One region of the Rhizobium sp. 01N424 genome, then DNA from elsewhere that is predicted to be linked to it. Evidence: predicted binding sites of a transcription regulator. Region 1 holds the regulator's gene; each other region holds the start of a gene.
What was found. Region 1 encodes PhoB, which activates phosphate uptake and scavenging genes when phosphate is short. Its sites were predicted from a motif close to TGTCATNNANCTGTCAT; they were not measured.
Positions count from the first base shown of each region.

Region 1 (7,350 bases):
GGCGCTTCCGGCAGGAACTGAGCGACAAGCCCCCCTGCCCGCCAGCGATGCCGCGGTTTGCCGCTGCTGTCGCGGTCGAGAAGTTCGGCAGCCGCCAGACGGACACGCGTCGGGATCTGCTCCGACTGCCGAAAATAGACACCGGCGATATCCTCGAGCGAGGTACCGTCGAGTTCGACGATGCCCTGATAGGGCTGGCTAAACTTACCCTGATCGATGGTGAAGGCCAGCACGCCCTTGCCGAGCAGCTGTTCGGGTTCGGTCTGCCCGGCGGCGATCGCCTGATCGAGCAGCGCCTGATCGAAGCGTGCATAGGCGCGTACGTTCTCGGGTGTGGCAAAATCGGCAACAAGCAGGTCGACCGGGCCATCGCCCTTGGTCTGCACCGTGAACTTGCCCTCGAATTTCAGCGACGTGCCGAGCAGAACCGTCAGGACCACGACTTCGGCCAGAAGCCGGGCGACGGGTGCGGGATAGTGGTGGCGCTCAAGGATGGCGTCGAGCATCGGGCCGAGCTGGACGGCGCGGCCACGCACATCCAGGCCTTCAACCTGAAATGGGACGACGTGATCATCGCCGGCGAAATGAAGCTCGTTGAGAGCGGCGGCTGTGTCTGCCATGGTCTTACTCCTAGTCGTCAGAGCGGTAGACCAAGCTGTCTTCCCGCTCGCGCGGCCACCAGGCCATCAGGCCGGATGTGGCGTCCAATATGGTTCAGATCGCGCCCAGGCACCATGCAAGAATCGATTTCTGCGCATGAAGACGGTTTTCCGCTTCATCGAAGACCACGGATTGCGGGCCATCGATCACTTCGTCCGTCACTTCCTCACCACGATGGGCCGGCAGGCAATGCATGAACAATGCATCCTTGCCTGCTTTCGCCATCAAAGCCTGATTGACCTGATAGGGCTGGAAGACGTTGTGACCGCGAGCCCGATGTTCCTGATTCATGGAGACCCAGGTATCGGTTACCACGCAATCGGCGCCTTCGACCGCACGGTCGGCATCATGGCTGAGCATGATTTCGGCGCCCTCATTGCGGGCCCAGTTCAGATAGTGATCCTTCGGCTCGGAACCAAGGGGCACCGCCATGTTCATGCGGTAGCCGAAACGGGCAGCCCCTTCGACCAGCGAATGCAGCACGTTGTTGCCGTCGCCGGTCCAGGCAACGGTCTTGCCTTTGATCGGGCCACGGTGCTCTTCGAAGGTCATGATATCGGCCATGATCTGGCAGGGATGCGTATCGTCGGTCAGCGCATTGATGACGGGCACTGTGGCGTGTTCGGCAAGCTCCAGCATGCGGTGATGCTCGGTGGTGCGGATCATGATCGCGTCGACGTAGCGCGACAGAACCTTGGCTGTGTCGCCGATCGTCTCGGCGCGGCCGAGCTGCATCTCGGTGCCCGACAGGAACAGCGTCTCACCGCCCAGCTGGCGCATGCCGACGTCGAAGGAGACGCGCGTCCGGGTGGAAGGCTTTTCGAAGATCATCGCCAGCATCTTGCCGGCCAGCGGCTTATCGCCCTTGCCTGCTTTGAACGCCTGCTTGCGCAGCATCGCGTCGTCCATGATGACGCGCAGATCGGCAGAGCTCATCGCCGAAAGATCGAGGAAGTGTTTGGGGGAAGCCATGTCGTCCTTACCTGTTTGCCCCGGAAGGCATCTATCCGTTCAAGCCGTCTTCTTGGCCTTCGATGCGCGAATGCTTTCGGCAGCCTGCTCGATGCGGGCCAGACCCTCGCGGGCTTCCTCCGCCGTGACGACCAAAGGCGGCAGCAGACGCACAACGTTGTCGCCGGCGGGTACGCCAAGCAGATGCGCACCGCGGATGGCAGCCAGAAGTTCGGTCGAGGGCACAGCGGCCTTGATACCAAGCAGCAGACCCTCGCCGCGGATATCCTCGATCACGTCCGGATAGCGGTCCTTGAGCGATGCCAGGCCCTGGCGGAAGACCAGAGCGACGTCACGGACATGCTGGAGGAAGCCTTCGGCAAGGACGATGTCGAGCACAGCGCCGCCGACGGCCATGGCCAGCGGATTGCCGCCATAGGTCGAGCCGTGGGTGCCGGCCTTCATGCCGGACGCAGCTTCCGCCGTTGCCAGGCAGGCGCCGAGAGGGAAGCCGCCACCGATACCCTTGGCGACAGCCATGATGTCAGGGGTCACGCCGGACCACTCATAGGCAAAGAACTTGCCGGTACGGCCGACGCCCGTCTGGACCTCGTCGAGAATGAGCAGCAGGCCCTTCTCGTCGCAGAGCGCGCGCAGCGCCTTCATGAACTCAGTGGTCACCGGGCGAATGCCACCCTCGCCCTGAACCGGCTCGATCAGAATGCCTGCGGTCGCATCGGTGATTGCGGCGCGCACAGCGTCGATATCGCCAAAGGGCACCTGGTCGAAGCCAGGGGCCTTGGGGCCGAAACCTTCGAGATACTTCTCTTGCCCGCCGGCAGCGATCGTCGCCAGCGTCCGGCCGTGGAAGGCGCCTTCGAAGGTGATGATATGGAAACGCTCGGGATGGCCCTTCGAATACTGATAGCGGCGTGCGGTCTTGATCGCGCATTCGAGGGCTTCCGCGCCGGAATTGGTGAAGAACACCTTGTCGGCGAAAGTCGCCTCCGTCAGCCGCCTGGCGAGTTGTTCCTGACCGGGGATTTCATAGATGTTGGACAGGTGCCAGACCTTGTCGGCCTGCGCCTTCAGGGTATCCACGACATGCGGATTGCTGTGGCCGACCGAGGTCACAGCAACGCCGGCACCGAAATCCAGATATCGTTCGCCGCTTTCGGTAATCAGCCACACGCCCTCACCTCGCTCGAACCGCAATGGGGCACGAGAATAGGTATCATATAGCGGCGCGGCTTCAGCCATGGCGCGGTCTCCTGTCAGCGTTACGGGCAACCGGACTCCGGCTAAAAAACCAGGTCCGAAAAATTAAAAATGCCGCCTTTCGGCGGCGACTGGCACTATTTACTTTTCGCACTGCAATGTCAACAAAACTGCGGCTTTCGTGGCTTCTGAGAGACGCTCAAGCAATGTCGCGTTTTATCAACAGCTAATGTTGCAGAAATGACTCTCAGGGGAAGCAAGTTGGGGAAAACCCCGAATTCGATTCATCCGGATTCCTGCGACTCTTGTCACGGAGTCAGCCTCACACTAGGTTAAAACTCAATTACTAGACTGCATGCGGCGGAACTAGTCACCAAAATTAGTCAAGCGTTTCTTGTGCCGGATTCGTCCGGGGCAAACAGTGAGGGATTCTGCCTTCGCAACGCTTAAACGGCGGAGACACAGGGCATGAACTGGACAGACGAGCGGGTCGAGAAACTCAAGAAACTGTGGTCCGAAGGGCTGAGCGCGAGCCAGATCGCTGCCCAGCTTGGCGGCGTCAGCCGTAACGCCGTTATCGGCAAGGTTCACCGTCTGGCGCTGCCGGGCCGTGCGAAGGCCGGCGGCAACGCCACGGCTGCCCGCGCTCCCAAGCGTACGGCGGCAGCACCCCGCGCCCCAACCTACGCATCGCGTCTGGCGACGACCCGTACGGTCACCCGCCAGCAGGGCGCGACGATGCTGAAGGAAGAGATCGAGATCGACGTCATGGAGGAGATGGAATACCGTCCCGCCAAGAACGTGATCGTCCCGATTTCCCGCCGTCTCGGCCTGACGGAGCTCACCGAGCGCACCTGCAAGTGGCCGGTCGGCGATCCCTTGAAGGACGATTTCCACTTCTGCGGCTGCGAAAGCCCGGATTCTTCGCCTTACTGCACCTACCACCAGCGCCTGGCCTACCAGCCGGTCAACGAGCGCCGCAGGGCAGCAGCGCGAGCAAACTGAGCCGGGTAAGCACAAACGAAAAACGGGCCTTACGGCCCGTTTTTTTGTGTCTCAATTCCGAAAGCTCAAGCTTCCATCGAATATCCAGCGCCGCGAACGGTGCGGATGACATCCTGCATATTGGAGAAGTTCAGCGCCTTGCGCAGACGGCCGACATGGACATCGACGGTGCGCTCGTCGACATAGATGTCGTGACCCCAGACGCCATCCAGAAGCTGCGAGCGCGAGAAGACGCGGCCGGGAGAGGCCATCAGGAATTCCAGCAGGCGAAACTCGGTCGGGCCGAGACGCACTTCGCGGGTCTTGCGATGAACGCGGTGCGTCTCGCGGTCGAGTTCGATATCGCCGCACTTCAGCACGGTCGAGAGAACTTCGGGCTTGGCGCGGCGCAGCATCGCCTTGACGCGAGCGACGAGCTCGGGCGTCGAGAACGGCTTGACGACATAGTCGTCGGCGCCGGTCGAGAGGCCGCGAACGCGTTCACTTTCCTCGCCGCGCGCCGTCAGCATGATGATCGGCAGGCGCTCGGTCTCCGGGCGCATGCGCAGCCGGCGGCAAAGCTCGATGCCTGATACGCCAGGCAGCATCCAATCAAGGATAAGAAGGTCCGGCGTCCGCTCCTGAAGGCGGATTTCCGCCTCATCGCCGCGCAGGATGGTGTCGACCTCGAAACCTTCGGCTTCGAGATTGTAACGAAGAAGCACGCTCAGTGCTTCTTCGTCTTCAACGACTGCAACTCTCGGGATCATTCTGTTCTGTCTCCTGAGGCCCGGTCCGGATATTATTCCGTGACCGCGCCGACGGTGTTGGCGGTGTCGTCCTTCGGACGCTCGCCCTCCGGCTGGGCGCCGGTCGCCATGTAGTAGATGGTTTCTGCGATGTTGGTGGCATGGTCGCCGATGCGTTCGATGTTCTTGGCACAGAACAAGAGATGCGTGCAGCTGGTGATGTTGCGCGGATCTTCCATCATGTAGGTCAGGAGCTCGCGGAACAGCGAGGTGTACATCGCGTCGATTTCCTCGTCGCGCTCGCGGATCGACTTCGCCTTGTCGGCGGCGCGCGTCGTGTAAACGTCGAGCACTTCCTTGAGCTGGACGAGCGCCAGTTCGGAGAGATGCTCCAGGCCGCGGCCGAGCTTGCGCGGAACGCCGGTGCTCTGCACGGCGATGACGCGCTTGGCGGTGTTCTTGCCGAGATCGCCGACGCGCTCGAGGTCGGCGGCGATGCGGATCGACCCCATGATCTCGCGCAGGTCCGACGCCATCGGCTGGCGGCGGGCGATGGTGACGATCGCCTTGTCGTTGATCTCGCGCTCGGCGTGATCGAGGATCACGTCGTCGGAGATGACCTTCTGCGCCAGTGCGCCGTCGCCATTGACCAGCGCGCGCACAGCGTCGGAGACCATCTGTTCCGCCAGACCGCCCATCTCGGAGATGCGGCGGGTCAGAAACTTCAGATCTTCGTCATATGCTGAAAAGATATGTGTCGATGCCATGGGAAATGTCCTTGAGTGTCTCTATCGGAAGTCGTGACGCCAAAGATCAGCCGAAGCGGCCCATGATGTAGTCCTGGGTACGCGGATCGTCCGGATTGGTGAACATCTTGTCGGTATCGTTCTCCTCGACGAGATTGCCGAGGTGGAACATGGCGGTGCGCTGCGAGACGCGGGCTGCCTGCTGCATGGAGTGCGTCACGATGACGATCGTGTAGCTTTCGCGCAGCTCGTGGATCAGCTCCTCGACCTTTGCAGTGGCGATCGGGTCGAGCGCCGAGCAAGGCTCGTCCATGAGGATGACTTCAGGGCTGACGGCGACGGCGCGGGCGATGCAGAGACGCTGCTGCTGGCCGCCAGACAGGCCGGTGCCGGATTCATGCACGCGGTCCTTGACCTCGTTCCAGAGGCCGGCACGCTGAAGGCTGGTCTCGACGATCTGGTCCATGTCGGCTTTCGACTTGGCGAGACCGTGAATGCGCGGGCCGTAGGCGACGTTTTCATAGATCGTCTTCGGGAACGGGTTCGGCTTCTGGAACACCATGCCGACGCGGGCGCGAAGTTCGACGACGTCAATATCCGGATCGTAGATATCATCGCCATCGAGCGTGATCTTGCCGGTGACGCGGCAATTGTCGATCGTATCGTTCATGCGGTTCAGGCTGCGCAGGAAAGTGGACTTGCCGCAGCCGGACGGGCCGATGAGCGCAGTCACGGTGTTTTCGCGGATGTTCAGCTTGACGTCGAAGAGAGCGCGCTTTTCGCCGTAATAGACGGAAACGTCCTGGCCGATCATCTTGTAAGGGATGCTGTTCATCTTCTGGTCCAGAGCCTTCTCAACTGCTGCTTCTGTCAACATGTTCATGGGTTTCTACTCCGTTTACCAGCGGCGCTCAAAGCGACGGCGCAAGAGGATGGCTCCGATGTTCATGACAATCAGGAACAGGAGCAGGACGATGATGGCACCCGAGGTACGCTCCACGAAGGCGCGTTCGGCTTCGTTGGCCCACATATAGACCTGGACCGGAAGTGCCGTGGACGGATCGAGCGGCGTGGTCGGCGCATTGGCAACGAAGGCGACCATGCCGATCAGCAGAAGCGGCGCGGTTTCGCCGAGCGCATGCGCAAGGCCGATGATGGTACCGGTCAGGATGCCCGGCATGGCAAGCGGCAGAACGTGGTGGAACACCATCTGCATCTTCGATGCGCCGAGACCGAGAGCGGCCGAGCGGATCGACGGCGGTACGGCACGCAACGCAGCACGCGTGGCGATAATGATGGTCGGCAGGGTCATCAGCGTCAGCACCAGGCCACCGACCAGCGACGCGGAACGCGGCAGACCCATGAAGTTGATGAAGACGGAGAGGCCGAGCAGACCGTAAACGATCGACGGAACGGCAGCGAGGTTGTTGATGTTGACCTCGATCAGATCGGTCAGCTTGTTCTTCGGCGCAAACTCCTCGAGATAGATCGAGGCGGCGACACCGATCGGCAGAGCAAGAACCAGAACGATCAGCATCAGGTAGAGCGAGCCGATGAGCGCAACGCCCAGACCTGCTGCTTCCGGACGGCTGGAATTGCCATTGACGAACAGGCCTGTGTTGAACTGCTTGAAGAGAGCACCGCTCGCCTTAAGCTCGTTCATCCAGCCGACCTGCTTGTCGTTCACCTTGCGGTTCTTCTCATCGACAGAGAGATCGATCTGGCCCTTGCTGGCGCTATCGATATTGGCGTCGGCAAGCACCGTGACATTGACGGTCTTGCCGATGATCGACGGGTCGGAGACGACCATATCGCGCAGCTGGATCGGAGCGCCCTTGGAGAGCATGGCCGAAGCATCGCGCACGTCAGGACGGCTCGCGGCGTTGACGTTCAGCTGCTTGACGATGGCGTCACGCAGCAATGCGCCGTAGTTGGCGGAGACGAGGACCGACGGATCGGTCGCACGCTTGTTGCTCGGGTCGATCGTCTTTTCGGTGAATTCCACCGGAAGCGTGATCGCCGTCTGTTGGAAGGCGGTGTAG
Region 1 is NZ_JBFTRK010000001.1:389,196-396,545, reverse strand. Features, by position in the region: gene AC1DNK_RS02045 (Hsp33 family molecular chaperone) at 1-620, opposite strand, end outside; gene argF (ornithine carbamoyltransferase) at 715-1,632, opposite strand; gene AC1DNK_RS02035 (acetylornithine transaminase) at 1,672-2,871, opposite strand; gene AC1DNK_RS02030 (GcrA family cell cycle regulator) at 3,298-3,834, shown strand; gene phoB (phosphate regulon transcriptional regulator PhoB) at 3,900-4,583, opposite strand; gene phoU (phosphate signaling complex protein PhoU) at 4,616-5,329, opposite strand; gene pstB (phosphate ABC transporter ATP-binding protein PstB) at 5,376-6,191, opposite strand; gene pstA (phosphate ABC transporter permease PstA) at 6,207-7,350, opposite strand, start outside.

Region 2 (7,350 bases), on a different contig from region 1:
CCGGCCACGTCCTGGCGCGCCAGATTATAGAGACGGGCGACATTCTTCGCCTGATCCTGCGGAAATTCAAAGATGTCGCGGAAAGCCTGGACTTCCTTCTCGCTGACGATGCCGTCGGCTTTCGCCATCTTGGCGGAAAGCGCGATCACCGCCACAGAGAAAGCCACCTTCCGGCGCGTCTCCGGATCGCCTTCGAAAACCGTCCGCACAGCCTCGACAACCGCGGAGAGCACGTTGCCCGCGGTATTGCCAATGGCGTTCAGCAGTTTTTCCCAGAAGGACATCGAAGTTTCTCGCATCGCAATATCTGACAACACCATGACCAAATAATCGTTGCTAATGCAAGGCAGCGATTAGTCGTAGGGTTGAAAACACTTTTCACAATTCGGTAATTGTGCGCCGATCTGATGCCGCAATTTGCGTCTCGTCTGAGACAGTTTCCACAGATCTCGGCGATACAGTTTCGCCGCCTGAACCGATTATATCGCCGCTTCCACAGACCCTTCGCCTGGAGCGCTGATTTTTCGTCAATTCTTTACTTTACAGGCCTCTTTCCCTGCCGCATGCATGCATTAGCTAAGCGCGTGCAATCGCGCATCGAAGCCGTCTAGGAGGGACTATGGCCAAACAAAAAGTCGCAATGCTGACCGCCGGAGGCCTCGCCCCCTGTCTGTCATCAGCCGTCGGCGGCCTCATCGAACGCTATAGCGATGTCGCTCCCGATATCGAGCTGATCGCCTACAAATCCGGCTATCAGGGCGTACTCCTCGGCGACAGCATCAAGATCACCAAGGACATGCGCGAGAAGGCACCGCTGCTCCACCGCTACGGCGGCTCGCCGATCGGCAACAGCCGCGTCAAGCTCACCAACGCTGCCGATTGCGTCAAGCGCGGCCTGGTCAAGGAAGGCGAAAACCCGCTGCGCGTCGCGGCCGAACGGCTCGCCGCTGACGGCATCACCATCCTTCACACCATCGGCGGCGACGACACCAATACGACGGCAGCCGATCTCGCTGCCTATCTCGCGGCCAACAACTATAACCTGACCGTCGTCGGGCTACCGAAAACCGTCGATAACGACGTCGTGCCGATCCGCCAGTCGCTTGGCGCCTGGACGGCTGCCGAAGTCGGCGCGCATTTCTTCGACAATGTCAGCAACGAGCAGAGTGCCGCCCCGCGCACCCTCGTCATCCACGAGGTCATGGGCCGCCACTGCGGCTGGCTGACGGCCGCGACCGCCGATGCCTATCTGCGCCGCACGAAGCACAATGAATATGTCGACGGCATGCTGATGAATGCCGGCATGAAGAGCATCGACGCCGTCTACCTGCCCGAGATGGCCTTCGACCTGCAGGCCGAAGCCGCCCGTCTCAAGGAAGTGATGGACCGCACCGGCCACGCCACCGTCTTCGTCTCGGAAGGCGCCTGCCTCGATGCCATCGTCGCCGAGCGCGAAGCCGCCGGCGAGACCATCAAGCGTGACGCCTTCGGCCATGTGAAGATCGATACGATCAATGTCGGCGGCTGGTTCCAGAAGCAGTTTGCAAGCCTTTTGAATGCCGAACGCTCGCTCGTTCAGAAGTCCGGCTATTTCGCCCGCTCGGCCCCTGCCAACGGCGACGACCTGCGCCTGATTCAGAGCATGACTGATCTTGCGGTCGAAAGCGCGCTGAACAGGATCTCCGGCGTCACCGGTCACGACGAGGACCAGAACGGCAAGCTGCGCACCATCGAATTCCCCCGCATCAAGGGCGGCAAGGCCTTCGACACCTCGACCAAGTGGTTCGCCGAACTGATGAATAAGATCGGCCAAAAATACCGCGCCGCATGATTGACGCAGGGTTGATATGGTGTCTTTGCTTGTTTCTTGGGGAATAGGAGGAGATTCCATGTCGCTCGAAGCCTGGCTCGCTTTTGCCGCTGCTTCCGCCATTATGCTGGCCATTCCGGGGCCGACGATCCTGCTCGTCGTCTCCTATGCGCTAGGCCATGGCCGCAAGACGGCATTGGCGACCGTATCGGGCGTGGCGCTCGGTGATTTCACCGCGATGACTGCCTCTCTCTTTGGCCTCGGCGCCCTGCTCGCGGCGTCCGCGACTCTCTTTACCGTTTTGAAATGGGTGGGCGGCGCCTATCTGATCTGGCTCGGCATCAAGCTCTGGCGCGCCCCGATCATCCCCGGCCCTGTCGCCGACAACGACAATCTTCCAGAAGAAAAGTCGCTTAAGATCTTTCTTCACGCCTATGTGGTGACCGCTCTCAATCCGAAGAGCATCGTCTTCTTCGTCGCCTTCGTCCCGCAGTTCCTGAACCCCGCTGCTCCCTTCTTCGAGCAGATGCTGATCATGGAACTCACCTTCCTAGTGCTGGCCACGATCAACGCCTCCAGCTATGCCCTGCTTGCCCATGCCGCCCGCGGCCTGATCCGCAAGGCAAGCGTCCAGCGCGCCGTCAACCGGACAGGCGGAACGTTGCTGATTGCCGCCGGCGCGGTCACTGCCGGCTACCGCCGCATCGCGGCCTGAGTGCAATCGCAATTTTCAGCGGGTTGCGACGCCCAGTCGAATAGGTTAATGGGAAAAATCAGTGCTTAGCTTCTCAGTAACTTTTTAAACGCTGCCTGGGCGGCGCGATTCCCGAAAGTGACAGAATGGTAGCGAACGGATTTTCCGGCCTGAAACGCAGTCTGGTCGTTTCGACGATGCTCTGCGGGATCATGACCGGATGCTCGACCGTCGAGTACACCTCTCAGGCTGAGTTGAGCGCGGTGCAGACCGTCGTTCCGACGCCGAAGCCGGGTGAAGACGCGATGATGATGGCCGCCGTTCCGTCTGCCGACGGCTCCGCTCCGCAGACCCCGATGGCATTCGCCTCCGCCAATCCACAGGCAACGCCTGCCCTTTCGGCGCAGGCAGCCGTCCTGCCGATGGCCGTTTCGCCTGCCGATGCAGCGTTCCAGCCCGTGGCCGGCGCCAGCGTTGCGACCGAAATTCCGCTGACGCCAGAGATGACCGCGATGCAGTCGGTGATCCCGACGCCGCGTCCGGCAACCCCGGCCTCGCCGTCGACGCAGCTTGCCTTCGCGGCAACGACGCCGCAGAACGGCGCGCTTGCAGCGCTCGCCGTTCAGGCCAGCGCGCCGCGCTCGATGTCGGACTTCTCCTTCGACGAATCGGCCCCGATGGATCCGCCGACGGCACCGCCGATGTTCAGCGACAACGACGCCGACGATGCGCCGACCGCAGAAAAGGGCTTCGTCAGCAAGCTGATCGCCAAATATGCCAAGCTCTACGAGATGCCGGAATCGCTGCTGCATCGCGTCGTTCACCGCGAAAGCCGCTACAATCCGCGCGCCTATAACAAGCGCGGCTACTTCGGCCTGATGCAGATCAAGTACAACACGGCGAAATCGATGGGTTATGACGGCCAGCCGTCCGGCCTGCTCGATGCCGAGACCAACATCAAGTATGCCGCGAAATATCTGCGCGGCGCCTGGCTCGTTTCCGACAGCAAGGAAGACGATGCCGTTCGACTCTATGCTCGCGGCTATTATTACGATGCCAAGCGCAAGGGCATGGACGACGTTGCCCAGGGCAATTACTGAGCCTCACCCTCTGTGAATCGAATGGTCAGGGCGCCGACAGCGCCCCGACGATCTGCTTGACGAGCACCTGCGGCCTGTAGCCGAGGCGGCTCGGCGTCAGCCCCATGCGGACGACGATGAGACCGGCGGATGGCACGATCGCAACGCTCTGCCCGTCATGCCCTTCGAGCCAAAACGTATCGCCCGGAAGTCCCGCAGCCGCGCTCAGATCGCCGCCGGGGGCCGCAAGCCAGGCCTGCGCCTGCGTATATTTCCCGCCAGACGACTGCGTCGGCGTCCGCATTGTCGCCACGAACCCTTCCGGCAACAGCCGCTGGCCGCTCCAGACGCCATCCTGGATCAGGAATTGCCCGAAGCGCGCCCAGTCGCGCGCCGTCGCGTAGAGATAGGAGCTTCCGGCGAAGGTGCCGCGCGCATCGACCTCCAGCACGGCGCTGGACATGCCGAGCGGCCCGAACAGCGCATCGCGCGGATAATCGAAAGCACTCTGCGGATCACCGAGCCTATCCATCCAGATGCGGGACAGAAGCACCGCCGTGCCGCTCGAATAACGGAAGCGCTGACCGGGCTTGTCTTGCAGCGCCGCATTTACCGGCAGTGTCACCATATCGGGGTCGAGATAGAGCATGCGCGTCACATCGGCGACGGCGCCGTAATCCTCATTGAATGCCAACCCGCTTTCCATGCCGAGCAGATCGGCAAGGGTAATCGCCGCCCGCCCATCGCCATGCCAGGCGGCAAACAGCTTGGCGTCGTCGAAATTGAGCTTGCCCGACAGCATCACCCGGCCGACTAGCGCCGCATTGACGGTCTTGGTCATCGACCAGCCGAGCAGCGGTGTGCGCGCATCAAATCCGTCGCCATAGCGCTCGGCGACGATCCGGCCATTGTGGACGACGACGATCGCTCGCATCTCCGGCCCGGCCAGCGCCTCGTCGGCAAGCAGCGGCGCAAGCTTGCCGTTATTGGCGGCAGCGACACGCTCGCCCTCGGGCCACAGATCGTCGCTCGGCGGCGGCGCAGCGAGATCCTCTTCGGGCGCAGCGTTCATCGCAGCGTTGAAGTCGCCATCGGGAACGCTGGTGCAGCCAAAGGCGCCGCGGTAGAGCGCATGGCCCGGCGCAAACAGGCCGAGGATGCGGGCCGAGACCTTCCCCTCCTCACGGTTGACGGAAACGCGGATCAGCCGCAGCAGCGGGTTTCCTGGCGCCTGAACGTCCTCGGCAAGAACGGCATCCGGATCGCGCCCGGCCATGAATACATTCGAGCAGACGATCTTTGCCGCATAGCCGTCACCGACGCGTAGCAGTTCCGGCGGACGAACATAGAGCCACAGCGCCCCGCCGATGACCGCGACGATCACCAGCGCCAGAAGCGCCTTCAGGATACGCAGAACTACTCGCATGTTTCTTCCTCCACAGGTGGAGAGAAGCAGCAAACGCCACCATAGAAAAGGGCACAAAAGCGAGAGCGCCGTTTCATCCACGCTATTGCCCGCAAAACGCTGCCCACAGCCCGCGTCATCAAACTGTAGCAGCGCCGCGTTAAACGCCCTGAACGCTAAAAACGGTGATGGAATCAGATGACCGAGTTTGCACCGGATGCCGGCTTCCGCAAGAACCGGAAACTCAAGGACGCACTCCTCCGCCATAAGGCATTCTCCAAGGAAGGCCTTTCCGAGCGGCTTTTTGGCTTGCTTTTCTCCGGCCTCGTCTATCCGCAGATCTGGGAAGATCCGGATCTCGACATGCAGGCCATGGAGCTGCAGCCGCACCACCGTATCGTCACCATCGGCTCAGGCGGCTGCAACATGCTGGCCTACCTTTCCAAGGCACCGGCCTCGATCGACGTCGTCGATCTGAACCCGCATCACATCGCCCTGAACCGCCTGAAGCTTGCCGCCTTCAAGCATCTGCCTGGTCATGCCGATCTCGTTCGCTTCCTCGCCATGCCGAACGAAGCATCGAACAGCCGCGCCTTCGACCGTTACCTCTCTCCGGTTCTCGATGATGCGACGCGCAGCTATTGGAACGGCCGCAAGTTCGGCCGCCGCCGCGTCACCGTCTTCGATCGCAACATCTATGAGACGGGCCTGCTTGGACGCTTCATCGGCGCCGCCCATCTGCTAGCCCGCCTGCACGGCGTCGATCTGAAGCAGATCACCAAGACGCAGTCGCTGGAAGAGCAGCGCGCCTTCTTCGACCAACAGGTCGCTCCCCTCTTCGAAAAGCCCGTCGTGCGCTGGATCACCGGCCGCAAGAGCTCGCTGTTCGGCCTCGGCATCCCGCCGCAGCAATATGACGAGCTGGCAAGCCTGGCTGCCGATCACTCGATCGCGCCGGTTCTGCGCCATCGTCTCGAGAAGCTCGCCTGCCACTTCCCGATGCGCGACAACTATTTCGCCTGGCAGGCCTTCGCACGCCGCTACGCCGCCAGCGACGAAGGTCCGCTGCCGACCTATCTGAAGCCGGAGCACCATGAGGTGATCCGCGCCAATGTCGATCGCGTCACGGTTCATCATGCGAACTTCACCGAGCTGCTCGCTCGGGAGCCTGCCGCCTCGCGCGACCGCTATATCCTGCTCGATGCGCAGGATTGGATGACCGACGAGCAGCTGAACGGTCTCTGGGCCGAGATCAGCCGCACCGCCCGCCCCGGCGCCCGCGTCATCTTCCGCACGGCTGCGGAGAAGAGCATCATCGAGGGACGTCTGTCGCCGGCGATCCGCGATCAGTGGGACTACTTCGAAGACAAGTCGCGCGATATGACGGCACTCGATCGCTCGGCGATCTACGGCGGCTTCCACATCTACGGGAAGAAGGCGTGACAGAGATCCGCACACTTCCGGACGATCGCTCCGAGGCACATGCCGGCCTGATGGACGGCATGTACCGTTACCAGCGCCATATCTACGATCTGACGCGCAAATACTATCTGCTTGGCCGCGACAAGACGATCCGCGGCCTCGACGTGCCCAAGGGCGGCACGCTGCTCGAAGTCGGCTGCGGCACAGGCCGCAACCTGGCGCTCGCCCACAAGCGCTTTCCGGATGCCCGGCTCTACGGCCTCGACATCTCGCAGGAGATGCTGATCTCCGCCCGCAAGACCTTCGCGACGAAGGCCACCCTGCCCGACTTCCGCGTCGCCGACGCCACCGCCTTTACCCCGCGCGAATTCGGCGCCGCCGGTTTCGATCGCATCCTCATCTCCTATGCCCTGTCGATGATCCCCGACTGGGAACGCGCCATCGACGCAGCGATCGCCGCGCTCAACCCGGGCGGCCAGCTGCATATCGTCGATTTCGGCCAGCAGGAGGGTCTTCCCGGCTGGTTCAGAGCCCTGCTCCGGGGATGGCTGACAAAATTCCACGTCACCCCGCGCGCCAATCTGCGTGAGGTTCTGGAAGCCCAAGCCCATGAAAACGGTGCAGGATTGGCTTTCGAGACGATCGGCGGCGGCTATGCCTGGCAGGCCGTCATATCCGCCAAGCGCGCATAATTCGCTTGAAACTAACCGATTTTTTACGTTGATATGGTGAAAAGAGGATTATTCCTCGGCTGCATTCGTCTTCGAAGGTCATGCTGTGGGGCAAGTAGATCATTCGTTACATGACGGGATAACCATGCGCAGGCTGTTGTTTTGCGTTTTGCCGCTGGCTCTTATGCTCGCCGGTTGCAGCTCCACGGGCTATGACTATCTCGAAACCGCCTCGATAAAGAAGAGCCGTTTCCAGGACACCGATCCGC
Region 2 is NZ_JBFTRK010000002.1:241,002-248,351, forward strand. Features, by position in the region: gene AC1DNK_RS06885 (J domain-containing protein) at 1-284, opposite strand, end outside; gene AC1DNK_RS06890 (pyrophosphate--fructose-6-phosphate 1-phosphotransferase) at 620-1,831, shown strand; gene AC1DNK_RS06895 (LysE family translocator) at 1,890-2,525, shown strand; gene AC1DNK_RS06900 (transglycosylase SLT domain-containing protein) at 2,651-3,604, shown strand; gene AC1DNK_RS06905 (serine hydrolase domain-containing protein) at 3,630-5,009, opposite strand; gene AC1DNK_RS06910 (BtaA family protein) at 5,187-6,431, shown strand; gene AC1DNK_RS06915 (class I SAM-dependent methyltransferase) at 6,482-7,102, shown strand; gene AC1DNK_RS06920 (glycoside hydrolase family 25 protein) at 7,227-7,350, shown strand, end outside.
Region 2: AC1DNK_RS06910 (BtaA family protein) is a predicted target of PhoB. The motif match lies at 5,123-5,139, and genes of this name have one in related genera.

Region 3 (7,350 bases), on a different contig from region 1:
CCTCGTATCGGGCCTGCACTTCGCCGTAACGCTCGATGATGGCGTCCATCTCGTCCATGCGGTCAGGGTCGGACATCGCCGCCTCGAGATCGCGCAGCTCGGCAGCGACTTCGCTGACCGGGCCGGCACCTTCCATGACTTCGGCAACGGCGCTGCGGCCGGACATTTCGCCGACATCCTGGTTGAAATAGCCGACGGTCATGCCCTTTTCGACAGAGATCTGCCCTTCGTCGGGGATTTCCTCGCCGGTGATCATCCGGAACAGCGTCGTCTTGCCGGCGCCGTTCGGACCGACGAGACCGATCTTCTCGCCCTTGTTCAGGGCGGCTGACGCCTCGATGTAGAGAATGCGGTGGCTGTTCTGCTTGCTGATATTTTCGATGCGGATCATGGAAAGCGGGTACCTGAAAAGTTGTTGCGGCGCGCTTATCATGCGCCGCAGCATTTGTCGCGATTTTCCTTCCGCCGGGGTCTCAGAAGACCTGGCGGAGGATGACGAAGAGCACGAAGGCAATGGCGATTGAGGCGGGCAGGGTGAGCACCCAGGCCATCAGCATGTTGCGCACGGTCGACCACTGAAGGCCCGAGCCGTTCGCCGCCATGGTTCCGGCAACGCCCGACGACAGAACGTGTGTCGTCGAGACCGGCAGACCAAAATGATCGGCCGCGCCGATCGTCACCATGGCGACGACTTCGGCGGCCGCACCCTGTCCATAGGTCAGGTGCGTCTTGCCGATCTTCTCGCCGACGGTGACGACGATGCGCTTCCAGCCGACCATGGTGCCGAGCCCGAGTGCGATGGCCACGGCGATCTTCACCCAGAGTGGGATGAACTTCGTCGCGTTGTCGACTGCCTTGTGATAGCCGGTCACCGCCTGCAGGTCGGCGTCATCCATCGGCAGCAGCTTCTGCTTGTCGATCAGCTTCAGCGCTTCACCGATCAGATAGATGTCGTTGCGCACGTTACCGACGAGATTGGTCGGAACCGCTTCCAGCGTCGGGAAGGCGGCGACTTCGGCGCTCGTCTGGTGGATATATTGCTGCAGGGCAGGGGTCGTCGCATCCGTCCAGGTCTTGGTCTTCACGGCATTGCTGACCTCGGCCTTGTAGTCGGTGACGATGACGCCGGGCTTCACATATTTGCCGAGTGCTGTCTCCACCTGCGCGGAGGCCTGCTTGTAGGCTTCGAGATAGTTGACATCGGGCGTGCGGTTCAGCGCGAAGGCCGTCGGCACCAGGCCGATCAGGATCAGCATGATGAGACCCATGCCCTTCTGACCGTCGTTCGACCCGTGGGCGAAGCTGACGCCGGTGCAGGTGAAGATCAGGATGGCGCGGATCCAGAGCGGCGGCGGCCGGTTGCCCTTCGGCTCCTCGTAAAGTTCTTTCTTGCGAACGAGAAATTTCATGACGACGAGCAGGATCGCCGACAGGCCGAAGCCGATCAGCGGCGAGATCAGCAGCGATAGGCCGATATTGGTCGCCTGCGACCAGTCGACACCGCTGGTGGCGCTGCCTGCCGGGGCTAGGAACTGGTTGGCAAGGCCGACGCCGATGATCGAGCCGACAAGCGTGTGCGAACTCGACGACGGCAGACCGAGATACCAGGTGCCGAGGTTCCAGACGATGGCGGCGATGAGCAGGGCAAAGACCATCGCCAGACCGGAGCCGGAGCCGACCTGCAGGATGAGCTCCACCGGGAGCAGTGCCAAAATGCCGAAGGCGACGGCGCCCGACGATGTCAGCACGCCGAGGAAGTTGAAGAAGCCGGACCAGATGACCGCCAGTTCGGCGGGCATCGAGCGGGTGTAGATCACGGTCGCCACGGCGTTTGCCGTGTCGTGGAAGCCGTTGACGAACTCGAAGCCGAGCGCGATCAGCAACGCCAGTCCGAGAAGGATCCACGGAACGGCGGCGGCGGCTTCCGTCAGGTCGCGGCCGAGCGCATAGGCCACGTATCCGAGGCCGACGAGAAGAATAAGAAGAAAGACCGGTATGAACCATTTGCCCGCACTCGACGAGTGCAGCGGATGGCTACCGGACTGAGGCATTGGGTGATCGGGGGCGATATCAGCCATGTCCTTGTCCTTTCATGGAAAAGCATCCAAAGCTACGTCCCGCCCATGAACCTTACGTGACACAACTTTGTGGTATCCAGGGTCGCTTCGCTCGCGCGGCACGTTCTGTCACATTACTGTCGTCAAACCCTGCTGATGTGGCGCCGATCAAAGGGACATGACCATGACTCAGGAAGAAATCGACCAGCTCCGCCGCATCAAGGACGAGATTGCAGACAGTTTCGACGAGGAACTGGAAATGCAGATGGAGGAAGACCGGCTTGACGACCTCGTTGCCGAGAACCTTCCAGGCGGCATCGAAGACGTGCTGGAGCGGAAAACCTATTTCCGCGAGCTTTTCCGCCTCCAGCATGAGCTGGTGAAGCTGCAGGACTGGGTGCAGCACAAGAAGCTGAAAGTCGTCGTGCTGTTCGAAGGCCGCGATTCCGCCGGCAAGGGCGGGGCGATCAAGCGCGTCACGCAACGCCTCAATCCGCGCGTCTGCCGTGTCGTCGCCCTTCCGGCGCCAACCGAGCGCGAGCGGAACCAGTGGTATTTCCAGCGCTACACGCCCCACCTTCCGTCGGCCGGCGAAATGGTTCTGTTTGACCGCAGCTGGTACAACCGTGCCGGCGTCGAGCGCGTCATGGGCTTCTGCACCAAGGACGAGCTGGAAGAATTCTTCCGTTCTGTACCGGAATTCGAGCGCATGCTTGTTCGTTCCGGCATCATCCTCGTCAAATACTGGTTCTCGATCACCGACGAGGAGCAGGAATTCCGCTTCCGCATGCGTATCCAGGATCCGCTGAAGCAGTGGAAACTGTCGCCGATGGATCTTGAAAGCCGCGTGCACTGGGAAGAATACACCAAGGCCAAGGAAGAGATGCTCGACCGGACCCATATTCCGGAAGCGCCATGGTGGGTGGTCCAGGCCGTCGACAAGAAGCGGGCGCGCCTCAACATGATCGCCCATCTTCTGCAGCATATCCCTTACGCGGATGTGCCGAAGGACAACATCGTCCTGCCGCCGCGCGTGCGCCACGACGACTATTCGCGCATACCGGTTCCGCCTGAGATGTACGTGCCGGAAATCTATTGAATGTGCCTGAGCGGGCGGTCGCACCGCCCGCAGCCGTTATCCTCGGCGCTGTGCCGAGGATCCAACGATCCCCTACGTCAGCCGTTGCAGATGCTCGGGACAAGCCCGAGCATGACGAAGTGAGGGTCAGCCCTTCCTGAACAGTTTCCAGCGCGTCGGCCGGAAGGCGATGTGCTTGCTGTCGAGGACTTCGGTCTGCGACGGCGGCACTTCCAGCTCGATATGCTGGTGCCCCTTGCCGATATCGATTTCGATATGCCTTGTTCCCGCGACACGGCGACTGGAGGCGAGCGTGCCGGGGATGCCGCCACGGTTCGCGTCCAGCAGTTCGATGTCGTGCGGGCGGAAATAGAGCTGCGCCTCGCCGTCCGGCTCGCCATCGGCCTTCAGACCGAGCGTCCGGCCCTCGAACAGGATGTCGCCGCCGACGATCTTGACGTTCAAACAGTTCGACTGGCCGACGAAACCGAAGACGAAGGGTGAGTTCGGACGATCGTACACTTCGTCCGGCGTGCCGACCTGCTCGATCGCACCCTGGCTCATGACGACGACGCGGTCTGCCAGCTCCATTGCTTCGTCCTGGTCGTGGGTGACGAAGACCGTGGTGTGGCCGGTGCGGTCGTGGATTTCGCGCAGCCATTTGCGCAGGTCCTTGCGCACCTGGGCGTCGAGCGCGCCGAAAGGCTCGTCGAGCAAAAGCACGTTCGGTTCGACCGCCATGGCGCGTGCGAGCGCCACGCGCTGACGCTGGCCACCGGAAAGCTGAGCGGGATAGCGCTTTTCGAGGCCTGAGAGCTGGACGAGATCCAGCAACTCGAGCGCCCGCTTGCGAATTTCGGCCTTCGGCGGACGGCGTGCGCCGTCGCGCACCTTAAGGCCGAAGGCGACGTTGTCGAGCACCGTCATGTGGCGGAACAAGGCATAGTGCTGGAACACGAAGCCGATGTTGCGCTCCTGCACCGTCTTTTTCGAGGCATCCTCGTCGCCGAAGAAAACCTTGCCCTCGGTCGGGCTTTCGAGGCCGGCGATCAGGCGAAGGAGTGTCGTCTTACCAGAACCGGAAGGGCCGAGCAGCGCGATCAGTTCGCCCGAGCGGATATCGAGCGAAACGTCGTGCAGGGCCGGGAACCGGTCGAATTCCTTGCGTATGTTTTGAACGCGTACTTCCATTCTCAATCCTTCAGTGCCGCCGGCTGGCGGCGATTTCCGCGCTGTATCGCATTTCGAGCAGCGTTTTCAAAACAAGGGTCACAAGGGCAAGCAGGGCAAGCAGCGTCGCGACGGCAAAGGCGCCGGTGAAATTATACTCGTTGTAGAGAATTTCCACCTGCAGCGGCATCGTGTTTGTCTGGCCGCGGATATGGCCCGAGACAACGGAGACGGCGCCGAATTCACCCATGGCGCGGGCGTTGCAGAGCAGCACGCCGTAGAGCAGGCCCCACTTGATGTTCGGCAACGTCACGTACCAGAAGGTCTGCCAGCCGCTGGCACCGAGCGACAGTGCCGCTTCTTCATCGGCCGTTCCCTGTTCCTGCATCAGCGGGATCAGTTCGCGGGCGACGAAGGGGAAGGTGACGAACATCGTGGCCAGGATCAGGCCCGGCACGGCAAACAGGATCTTGATGCTATGCGCATCGAGCCATTTCCCGAGATAGGTGTTTGCGCCGAACAGGAGCACGAAGACGAGACCCGAGATAACGGGCGACACCGAGAAGGGCAGGTCGATCAGCGTCGTCAGAAACGCCTTGCCCTTGAACTCGAACTTGGCGATCGCCCAGGCCGCGGCAACGCCGAAGACAACGTTCAGCGGCACGCTGATGCCTGCGACGATCAGGGTGAGCCGGATCGCCGAGAAGGTTTCTGCATCCTGCAGCGCCTGGAAGAACGGCGGGACGCCCTTGCGGAACGCTTCGACGAAGACGGCAGCCAGCGGCAGGAACAGGATCAGCAGCAGGAAGACCAGCGACAGCAGGATCAGCGCCCAGCGCGCCAGCCTGCTTTCCGTCACGACAGAAGCAACCTTCGGAGAGGCGGAGACAGTATCAAGCGCCATGTCCGTACCTCCGTCTGCGCCAGCTCTGGATGAGATTGATCACCAGCAGCATGATGAACGAGATGATGAGCATGAGGGCCGCAATGCCGGTGGCGGCGGCGTAATTATATTCTTCGAGCTTGATGACGATTAGCAGCGGCGCGATCTCCGACTTGAACGGCAGGTTACCGGCAATGAAGATGACCGATCCGTATTCGCCGACGCCGCGGGCAAAGGCGAGCGCAAAGCCCGTCAGCACGGCAGGCGCGAGGCCCGGCAGCAGGACGCGGGTGATCGTCTGGAAGCGGTTGGCGCCAAGCGTCGCCGCGGCCTCTTCCACTTCCTTGTCGATCTCCTCCATCACCGGCTGAACCGTGCGCACCACGAAGGGCAGGCCCACGAAGATCAGGGCGACGACGATACCGGCCGGCGTGAAGGCGATCTTGATGCCGAGCGGCGCCAGAAACTGGCCGACCCAGCCGTTCGGCGCATAGAGCGTCGTCAGCGCGATACCGGCGACGGCTGTCGGCAATGCGAAGGGCAGATCGACCATGGCGTCGATGATGCGCTTGCCGGGGAAGCGGTAGCGTACCAGCACCCAGGCGAGAATGACGCCGAAGACGGCATTGATGCAGGCGGCAATGAAGGCGCCGCCGAAGCTGATGCGCAGGGCATTCACAGTACGCGGATCGAGCGCAATCGACAGGAACTTCTCCCAGCCGAGTTCGCTCGAACGCCATGCGAGCCCCGACAAGGGGATCAGGATCAGAAGGGTGAGCCAGGTCAAGGTTAAGCCGAGCGCCAATCCGAAACCCGGAATGACACTCGGCCGCTTCAACCGCCACCGTGAGGGGCTATGTGCGTTCATGAACTCTATTATTGGGCCGGCTTGTAGATCTGGTCAAATACCCCGCCGTCGCCGAAGAATTTCGGCTGGGCTTCCTTCCATCCACCGAAATCATCGATGGTGGCAAGCGTCAACTTCGGGAAGCGGGCGATATCTGCCGGATCGGCAGCTTCGGGCTTGATCGGGCGGTAGAAGTGCTTGGCAGCGATCTTCTGGCCTTCGTCCGAATAGAGGTAGTTCAGATAGGCTTCGGCAACCTTACGGGTGCCCTTCTTGTCGACATTGCCGTCGACGATCGCAACCGGCGGGTCGGCACGGATGGAGAAGGCCGGGGTCACGATCTCGAACTGGTCGGGGCCGAGTTCTTCAAGCGAGAGATAGGCTTCGTTTTCCCAGGCGAGCAGAACGTCGCCGAGACCGCGCTGGACGAAGGTGGTGGTCGCGCCGCGTGCGCCGGTATCGAGAACCGGAACGTGCTGCAGAAGCTTGGTCACATAGTCCTGTGCCTTGGCTTCGTCGCCGCCATTTGCCTGCTTGGCCCATGCCCAGGCTGCCAGGAAGTTCCAGCGGGCGCCGCCCGAGGTCTTCGGGTTCGGGGTTATGACCTGGACGTCGTCCTTGACGAGATCGGCCCAGTCCTTGATGCCCTTCGGGTTGCCCTTGCGGACCAGGAAGACGATCGTCGAGGTGTAGGGGGTGGAGTTGTTCGGGAACTTGGTTTTCCAGTCGGTCGGGATCTTGCCGGTCGCCTTGGCGATCGCGTCGATGTCGCCTTCCAGCGCCAGCGTCACGACGTCGGCTTCGAGGCCGTCGATAACCGAGCGGGCCTGTGCGCCGGAGCCGCCATGGGAGGCCTGGATCGTGACCGCTTCACCGGTATCCTTCTGCCACTTGGCAGCGAAGGCGGCATTGAAGTCCTTGTACAATTCGCGCGTCGGGTCGTAGGACACGTTGAGAAGCTGCTGATCGGCAAAAGCCGGAGCAACGGCGCCGATGGCAACGCTACCGGCGAAGACCGCGGCGGCGAGAAGCCTTGTGATCCGAGTTGACTGCATGAAAAACCTCCTTCGTTTCTGCCGTAAACTCTATCAACTTAGTCGTATAATGAAACGAAAGTTCTTCCGGTTGGAACGTCGCTTTCTGGAATGTCATTTCATTTGCAAGAGGTTTCTGAAACGGACTTACCGGACAAGCCTTTGAACCTCTGCCAATTCAATTGCAGAATAGATCGCAGGGATGGTAGTTCAAGGCCTGTCAGCTCCGGGAGTCGGCGATGAAATCGGAATAGAGCTCGTCGGCGCTGCGCGCCTTGCGC
Region 3 is NZ_JBFTRK010000004.1:395,927-403,276, forward strand. Features, by position in the region: gene AC1DNK_RS14550 (ABC-F family ATP-binding cassette domain-containing protein) at 1-391, opposite strand, end outside; gene AC1DNK_RS14555 (inorganic phosphate transporter) at 474-2,078, opposite strand; gene ppk2 (polyphosphate kinase 2) at 2,242-3,156, shown strand; gene AC1DNK_RS14565 (sulfate/molybdate ABC transporter ATP-binding protein) at 3,283-4,326, opposite strand; gene cysW (sulfate ABC transporter permease subunit CysW) at 4,337-5,209, opposite strand; gene cysT (sulfate ABC transporter permease subunit CysT) at 5,199-6,056, opposite strand; gene AC1DNK_RS14580 (sulfate ABC transporter substrate-binding protein) at 6,065-7,090, opposite strand; gene AC1DNK_RS14585 (PTS sugar transporter subunit IIA) at 7,290-7,350, opposite strand, start outside.
Region 3: ppk2 (polyphosphate kinase 2) is a predicted target of PhoB. The motif match lies at 2,185-2,201, and genes of this name have one in related genera.

Region 4 (7,350 bases), on a different contig from region 1:
CTTGCGTCGCCGGCGGACTACGGCAATCACTTCGAGCGGATGGCTGACGACATGGTTCTTATTGCCGAGCACGTCAAAGCCCTCGAAATATCGCCGGCGCTTCGTTATGGCCCTGACGACTATGGACGCATGTTCGAGGTGATTGCTGATCGCGTGATTGTCAATCTCCATCGGGCAAAGCTAGGTGGTAGTGACATCGAGTCCGTTACCCGCGAGCTCCGAGAACTCGTGTATGCTGCGCGCGATCGTGATCAGCAGGATCGGCGGCTGTTGACTGCGGGTTTGGCAGGTCTGTTGCTCGGAGGCTTGCTAACGTGGACGGTAGTCCGAGTGTGGCAGAGTCTGTCCTTCTAATTTCACCGAACGACGACCCAATTTGTCCCTTGGCGAGCACTAGACCAAGTCGTTGCTATCGCTCCGTCCGATATACAGGTCGGCTGACGGCAGGGTCAGGATGTCGACATTGCGGTGTTTGCGGTTGGTTGTGCGACCACGCACCTCGACATTGTCGATTTTTCGGACGCTTCTGAAGCTGCTTTTGATGCCGTCGAGGATTCTTCCAAGTGTTTCAAACTCCTCCTTGACCACTGAGAGAACCCGCGACGCTCGCTTGAGCGTTGCTGCATTGCCATGCTCGAAAACCATATGCATACCGCTTGGAAAGGCAACAGAGGACGTCATAAAACGGTGCGTGGTATTACTGAGCCATCGTAGCCATTCGCTTGTCTGATTTGTCGAAGAAATGCAGCGCCGATTGCGCCGCGCCGATCGTCACGCGGGCGTCGATGGCGATCTGCGACCGGCCGGGGACGCGGAAGACGATGTCCTGGTTGTTCGGCAGCGTGCCGTGGACATAGCTTTCGGCGCCGACGAGCTCCACGGCACCGACGCGAACGTCGGCGGTGAAGGCATCGGGTTTGCCGGGTTCGGCGAGATGCAGGTCTTCAGGGCGGATGCCGAGTGTCGCAGTACCGGATGGCAGGGGTGTCGCGCCGTTGCCGAGCGCAAAGCCGGCGCCGCTGGTCTCCAACAGGTTCATCGACGGCGAGCCGATGAATGTGGCGACGAAGGTGGTTGCCGGCTTCTCGTAGAGCTCGATCGGTGTCCCCACCTGTTCGATATGACCGCCGTTCAGGACGACGAGCCGGTCGGCAAGCGTCATCGCCTCCATCTGGTCGTGGGTGACGTAGACGCTGGTCGTCGCTAATGCCCGCTGTAGCCGCTTGATCTCGACGCGCATCTGCACGCGCAGTTTCGCATCGAGATTGGAGAGCGGCTCGTCGAACAGGAACGCTGCGGGTTCGCGCACGATGGCGCGGCCCATCGCGACGCGCTGGCGTTGGCCGCCGGAGAGCTGGCGCGGCTTGCGCTCCAGGAAGGGCTCGATCTCCAGCGACTTTGCCGCCTTGACGATCCGCCGCTCGATTTCGTCCTTCGGCGTGTTCCGGTTCTTCAGGCCGTAGGCGAGGTTCTGGCGCACCGTCATATGCGGATAGAGCGCATAGTTCTGGAAGACCATGGCGATATCGCGCTCGGAGGGTTCGAGATCGTTGACCACGCGGTCGCCGATGCTGATCTCCCCGGAACTGATGCCTTCCAGGCCGGCGATCATTCTGAGCAGCGTGGACTTGCCGCAACCGGAGGGGCCGACGAGCACCAGGAGTTCGCCGTCGGCGATCTCGAGCGAGACGCCCTTGATGACTTCGACGCCGCCGCCATAGGTCTTGCGGACATCGTTGAGGGTGATCCTGGCCATTACTTCTCCGTCTCCACAAGACCTTTGACAAACCAGCGCTGCATCAGCACCACGACGAGGATGGGCGGAATGATCGCAAGGATCGCCGTCACCATCACGAAATTCCAGGGCGTCGCCGCGTCGGTGAAATCCACCATCTTCCTGAGCCCGATGATGATCGTGTTCATCTGCGCGTCGTTGGTGACGAGCAGCGGCCAGAGATACTGCGTCCAGCCGTAGATGAACAGGATGACGAAGAGCGCGGCGATATTGGTACGCGACAGCGGCAGCAGGATGTCGCGCATGAAGCGGAACGGTCCGGCATTGTCGATGCGCGCGGCCTCCAGCAATTCGCCGGGGATCGTCAGGAAGAACTGGCGGAACAGAAAGGTCGCTGTTGCCGAGGCCATCAGCGGCAGCGTCAGCCCCGCATAGGTATCGATCAGGCGGAGATCGACGATGACCTTGTAGGTCGGCAGGATGCGCACCTCGACCGGCAGCATCAGCGTCACGAAGATCATCCAGAAGAACACCATGCGCAGCGGGAAGCGGAAGAACACCACCGCGAAGGCCGACAGGAAGGAGATCAGGATCTTGCCGACGGCAATCAGGATCGCCACGACGAAGGTGTTGAAGAGCAGCCGTTCGAGACTGACGCCAACGGCGCGCTCGACGCCGCCAAACAGCGCCTCGCTGTAGTTCTCGGTGAAGTGGCTGCCCGGCAGCAACGAGATCGGCGGCTTGATGATCTCCGCCGACGTCATCGTCGAGGCGATGAACGTGTAATAGATCGGGAAGGCGACGATGATGATGCCGATGATCAGCATCAGGTGGCCGATGAGGCTGGCGATGGGGCGTTTTTCGATCATTCCAGGCCCTCACGCATAATGCACGCGCTTCTCGACGAAGCGGAACTGGAAGGCCGTCAGCGCGATGACGATGATCATCAGGATCACCGATTGTGCCGCGGACGAGCCGAGATTGAGGTTCACGAAGCCGTCGTTATAGACCTTGTAGACCAGCGTTTCCGTCGCCTTGGCCGGGCCGCCGCCGGTCACCGAATGGATGATGCCGAAGGTGTCGAAGAAGGCATAGACGGTGTTGACGACGAGCAGGAAGAAAGTTGTCGGCGCCAGCAGCGGGAAGACGATGGTCCAGAAGCGGCGGCTGCCGCGGGCGCCGTCGATGGCGGCTGCCTCGATCAGCGATTTCGGGATCGCCTGCAGCCCGGCGACGAAGAACAGGAAATTGTAGCTGATCTGCTTCCAGGCGGCCGCGACGATAACCAGCGTCATCGCCTGGTTGCCGTTCAGAAGCGGATCCCACATGAAGCCGTTGCGCCGCAGGATATAGGCGAAGGTGCCCATGGCAGGATTGAACATGAAGAGCCAGAGCATCCCGGCGACGGCAGGCGCCACGGCATAGGGCCAGATCAGAAGCGTCCGGTAGAAGGTCTGCCCGCGCACCACCTTGTCGGCCGCCGTCGCCAGAGCCAGCGCCACGACCATCGAGAGCAGCGCCGTCAGCACGCTGAAGACGACGGTGACATAAAGCGAGTTCAGATAATTCGGATCGGCGAAGACGTCGCGAAAATTTGCGAGGCCGACAAAGCCGCTCTTCAGGCCGAATGGATCTTCGCGCTGCATCGATTGATAGAGCGCCTGGCTTGCTGGCCAGAAGAAGAAAACCACCGTGAGGATGATCTGTGGAGCGACCAGGAAATAGGGAAGGATCTTGTTCGGAAAGACGACGCGCTGCACGGCGATCTCCTTGACATGAAGGGGCCGCCCGCAGCCTCAAGGGATGCGGGCGGGAACGCCGGTATTACTGGCCGATCGCCTGCTGGATCGCGGCATTGCCGCGTTCGACGGCCTTGTCGAGCGCTGCCTTGGCATCTTGCTTGCCGGCCAGCATCGCTTCGAACTCCTCATTCATGATGTCGCGCACCTGCGGCAGGTTGACGAGACGCACGCCCTTGGAGTTCTCGGTCGGTGCCTTGCCCATCATCTGCAGGATCGGCGTTTCGCGGCCCGGGTTCTTCTCATAGAAGCCGGACTTCTTGGTGTCCTCATAGGCGGCCATGGTCACCGGCATGTAGCCGGATACCTGATGCAGGCGGGCCTGGATCTTGGTCTGCGACAGGAAGTGGAAGAACTGGGCGATACCCTTGTATTCTTCATCGCTCTTGCCGGCAAAGACCCAGAGGCTGGCGCCGCCGGGAATAGTGTTCTGCGGACGTCCTTCGCCTTCATAGTAAGGCAGCTGGCCGATGCCGTAGTTCATGCCCGTTTTGATGATGTCGCCGAGACCGCCGGAGGATTCCGTCATGATGCCGCATTCACCGGAGGTGAAGAGCTGCTTGGCTTCCGAGGTGCGGCCGCCGTAGCGGAACGTGCCGTCCTTGGCGAGATCGGCGATCGCCTGGAAATGCTGAACGAAGAGCGGCGAGTTGAAGGCGAGCTTCACATCGGTGCCGGCTAGACCGTTCTCGTTGGAGCCGTAGGAGACGTTGTTCCAGGCCGCGAGGTTCTCGGTCTGGATCCAGGTGAGCCAGGTCGAGGTCAGGCCGCAGGCCGATGCGCCGCTCGACTTGATCTTCTTGGCCGCTTCGAACACTTCGGGCCAGGTCTTCGGCGGGCTTTCCGGGTCGAGGCCGGCCTTCTTGAAGGTGTCCTTGTTGTAATAGAGGATCGGCGAAGACGAGTTATAGGGGAAGGACAGCATCGTGCCGTCGGGCTTCGAGTAATAGGCAGCGATACCCGGCAGATATTCCGACTTGTCGAACTTGAAGCCGCCCTTTTCGAGAACCTGGGCCGCCGGCATGATCGCGCCCTCGGCGCCCATCATCACGCCGCTACCGGCATCGAAGACCTGCAGGATCGCGGGCGGCTGCTTGGCGCGGAAGGCGGCGATGCCGGCATTTAGCGCTTCCGGATAGGTGCCCTTGAAGACCGGGACGATCTTGTAGTCCTTCTGGCTTTCGTTGAATTCCTTGGAAAGCTGGTTGACCACTTCGTTGTTGGCGCCCGCCATGGCGTGCCACCACTGCAGTTCGGTCACTGCAAAGGCACTCGAAGCGAACGAGAGCGACAAGGTGATGGTTGCCGCGGATGCGGCCATGAAACGAATGGACATGGTTCCTCCCTATGTGTCCTGCCGCGCCGGTGAGCCGGAAACGGCATGCCGGCGCGATCCTCCCAGATCTCACCGGCCTGTTTCGTTGCGAAACTTTGCGCATACAAAACGAAAAGAAACGAACTGGCAAATGAAATTGTGAAGGTTTTGTGACATAGTGTTTGTGACAGTTTTGTCGAGGGCGCCTTTGGTCGAATTCGTCATGCCGCTTCTCTCCCGCAAGACGACCTGATAGCGTCGCCGCCATGCATTCCTCTCTCCAGCTTTCCCCTGATGACAAAGCCTTGCTCGATGGCCGCCACGGTGAGGCGGCTGCTTTTGCCATGCGGCTTCTCGTGCGTTTCGCCGAGGCTGTCGGCGCCACAAAACTGGTGGACATCGAGGCCGCCCATATCGACGGCTGTCTCTATCTCGGCGAGGTCAGCCTCGATTTCGTCGAGCGCATGGTGTCCTGGGGCGGCCGTGTCCGCGTGCCGACGACGCTGAATGTCGGTTCGGTCGATCTCGTCCATCCCGAACTTTTCCGCGGCGACGAGGCGCTTGGCCGCAACGGTGCGCGGCTGATGAAGGCGCATGAGGAGCTCGGCTGCGTGCCGACCTTCACCTGCGCGCCCTACCAGACGATCTTCCGGCCGCGCTTCGGGGCGCAGATCGCCTGGGCGGAATCGAATGCCATCGTCTTTGCCAATTCGGTGCTTGGCGCGCGTACCAACCGCTACGGCGATTTCATCGATCTCTGTTGCGCGCTGACCGGCCGGGCGCCCTATTATGGGCTGCACGTCACCGAAAACCGGCGCGCCACCGTGCTAGTCGATATCGAGGAGTTTGCCGAGGGTGAGCGGGACGCCGGGTCGATCTGCGTCGCCGCCGGTCACGCCATCGGCCGCCGTTGTGGTGATCGCATCCCCGTCATCCGCGGCCTGCCGAAGGAAAGCTCCGAGGATGACCTGAAGGCGCTCGGTGCCGTTGCGGCCTCGGCGGGCGCCGTCGCGCTGTTTCACGCCGTCGGTCTGACGCCGGAGGCGCCGACGCTGGAGGCGGCATGTGGCGGGGTCGAACCGCGGGAGACGATCCGGCTCGGCCGCGCCGATATCCGCGACACCATCCGCAATCTCTCGACGGTGACGGAAGGGACGCCGCTTGCAGCCGTCAGCATGGGAACGCCGCATTTCTCCATCGGCGAGTTCGAGCGGCTGATGCCGCTGCTGTCAGGCGAGAAAGCGGCTGTCGATATCTACATCAACACCAACCGCGAGGTCCTGGCGGAGCTTGAAAATCGTGGCTGGCGCGCGGCGCTGGAGGCGACGGGCGTGACGCTTGTCATCGATACCTGCACCTATGTCACGGCAATCATCCGCGACATGTCAGGTGCCGTCATGACCAACTCGGGCAAGTGGGCCTATTATGCGCCGGGCAATATCGGCGTCGACGTCGCCTTCGGCTCGCTGGCAGAGTGCATGGCCTCGGCGCGCTCAGGCAAGGTGGTGCGGCTGTGACGGCATTTTCCGCTACGACCCTCATGGAAGGCAAGGCCGCGGCCCCAGCCTTCGTGCTCGCCGAGCCGCTCAGCTTCTGGGGCGGCGTGGATTCGGCGACCGGCGAGATCATCGACCAGTGGCATCCGCAAAGCGGCCAGTCGATCACCGGCGCGATCCTCGTCATGGAGGCAGGCAGGGGATCGAGCTCGGGAAGCTCGGTTTTGGCCGAAGCCATCCGGCTGAAGACCGCCCCTGCGGGGATCATCCTGTTGAAGCGCGATGCGATCGTCGTCACCGGCGCTATGGTCGCGGAGGCGCTCTACGGGATCGGCTGTCCGGTGGCGTTGGCAAGGCCGGAGGACTGGCCGCTGATTTCGGCGGCCGCTCATCTGTCGATCGATGCCGGTGAGCGTGGCGCTGAGATAAGGATTGTGCAGCCTTAGGTGGCTGCGGGAGGAGGAGATGATGACGAAGACCGAAAAGCCCCTGGCGATCAGCGCGCCCGAACCGCGCACGCTCGACCTGATCTTCACCGATGAAGCGCGCCGGGCGCTTCACGACACATACGAGATCGTCGAGGCCGATCCCGACAATATCGCCGGTCTCGGCGACGAGGTGCTCGGCAAGGCGCGCTATGTCATCGGACAGCCACCGCTGTCGGAGGAAACGCTGGCGCGGATGACGTCGCTGCGCTGTGTGCTCAATGTCGAGAGCAATCTCATCAACAACATGCCCTATGACGTGCTCTTCCAGCGCGGCATCCATGTGGTGACGACGGGCCAGGTCTTCGCCGAGCCGGTGGCCGAAATCGGTCTCGGCTTCGCCCTGTCGCTCGCCCGCGGCATCGTCGATGCCGATGTCGCCTTTCGCGACGGCAACGAGCTCTGGGGCGGCGAGGGCAATGCCAGCGCCCGGCTGATCGCCGGATCGGAGATCGGCATCGTCGGCTTCGGCGATCTCGGCAAGGCGCTGCGCCGAGTGCTGTCGGGCTTCCGCGCCAAG
Region 4 is NZ_JBFTRK010000006.1:297,410-304,759, reverse strand. Features, by position in the region: gene AC1DNK_RS17820 (DUF6118 family protein) at 1-354, shown strand, start outside; gene AC1DNK_RS17815 (hypothetical protein) at 394-645, opposite strand; gene AC1DNK_RS17810 (sn-glycerol-3-phosphate import ATP-binding protein UgpC) at 698-1,756, opposite strand; gene ugpE (sn-glycerol-3-phosphate ABC transporter permease UgpE) at 1,756-2,604, opposite strand; gene ugpA (sn-glycerol-3-phosphate ABC transporter permease UgpA) at 2,614-3,495, opposite strand; gene ugpB (sn-glycerol-3-phosphate ABC transporter substrate-binding protein UgpB) at 3,560-4,870, opposite strand; gene AC1DNK_RS17790 (aconitase X) at 5,116-6,366, shown strand; gene AC1DNK_RS17785 (aconitase X swivel domain-containing protein) at 6,363-6,791, shown strand; gene AC1DNK_RS17780 (hydroxyacid dehydrogenase) at 6,814-7,350, shown strand, end outside.
Region 4: ugpB (sn-glycerol-3-phosphate ABC transporter substrate-binding protein UgpB) is a predicted target of PhoB. The motif match lies at 5,009-5,025, and genes of this name have one in related genera.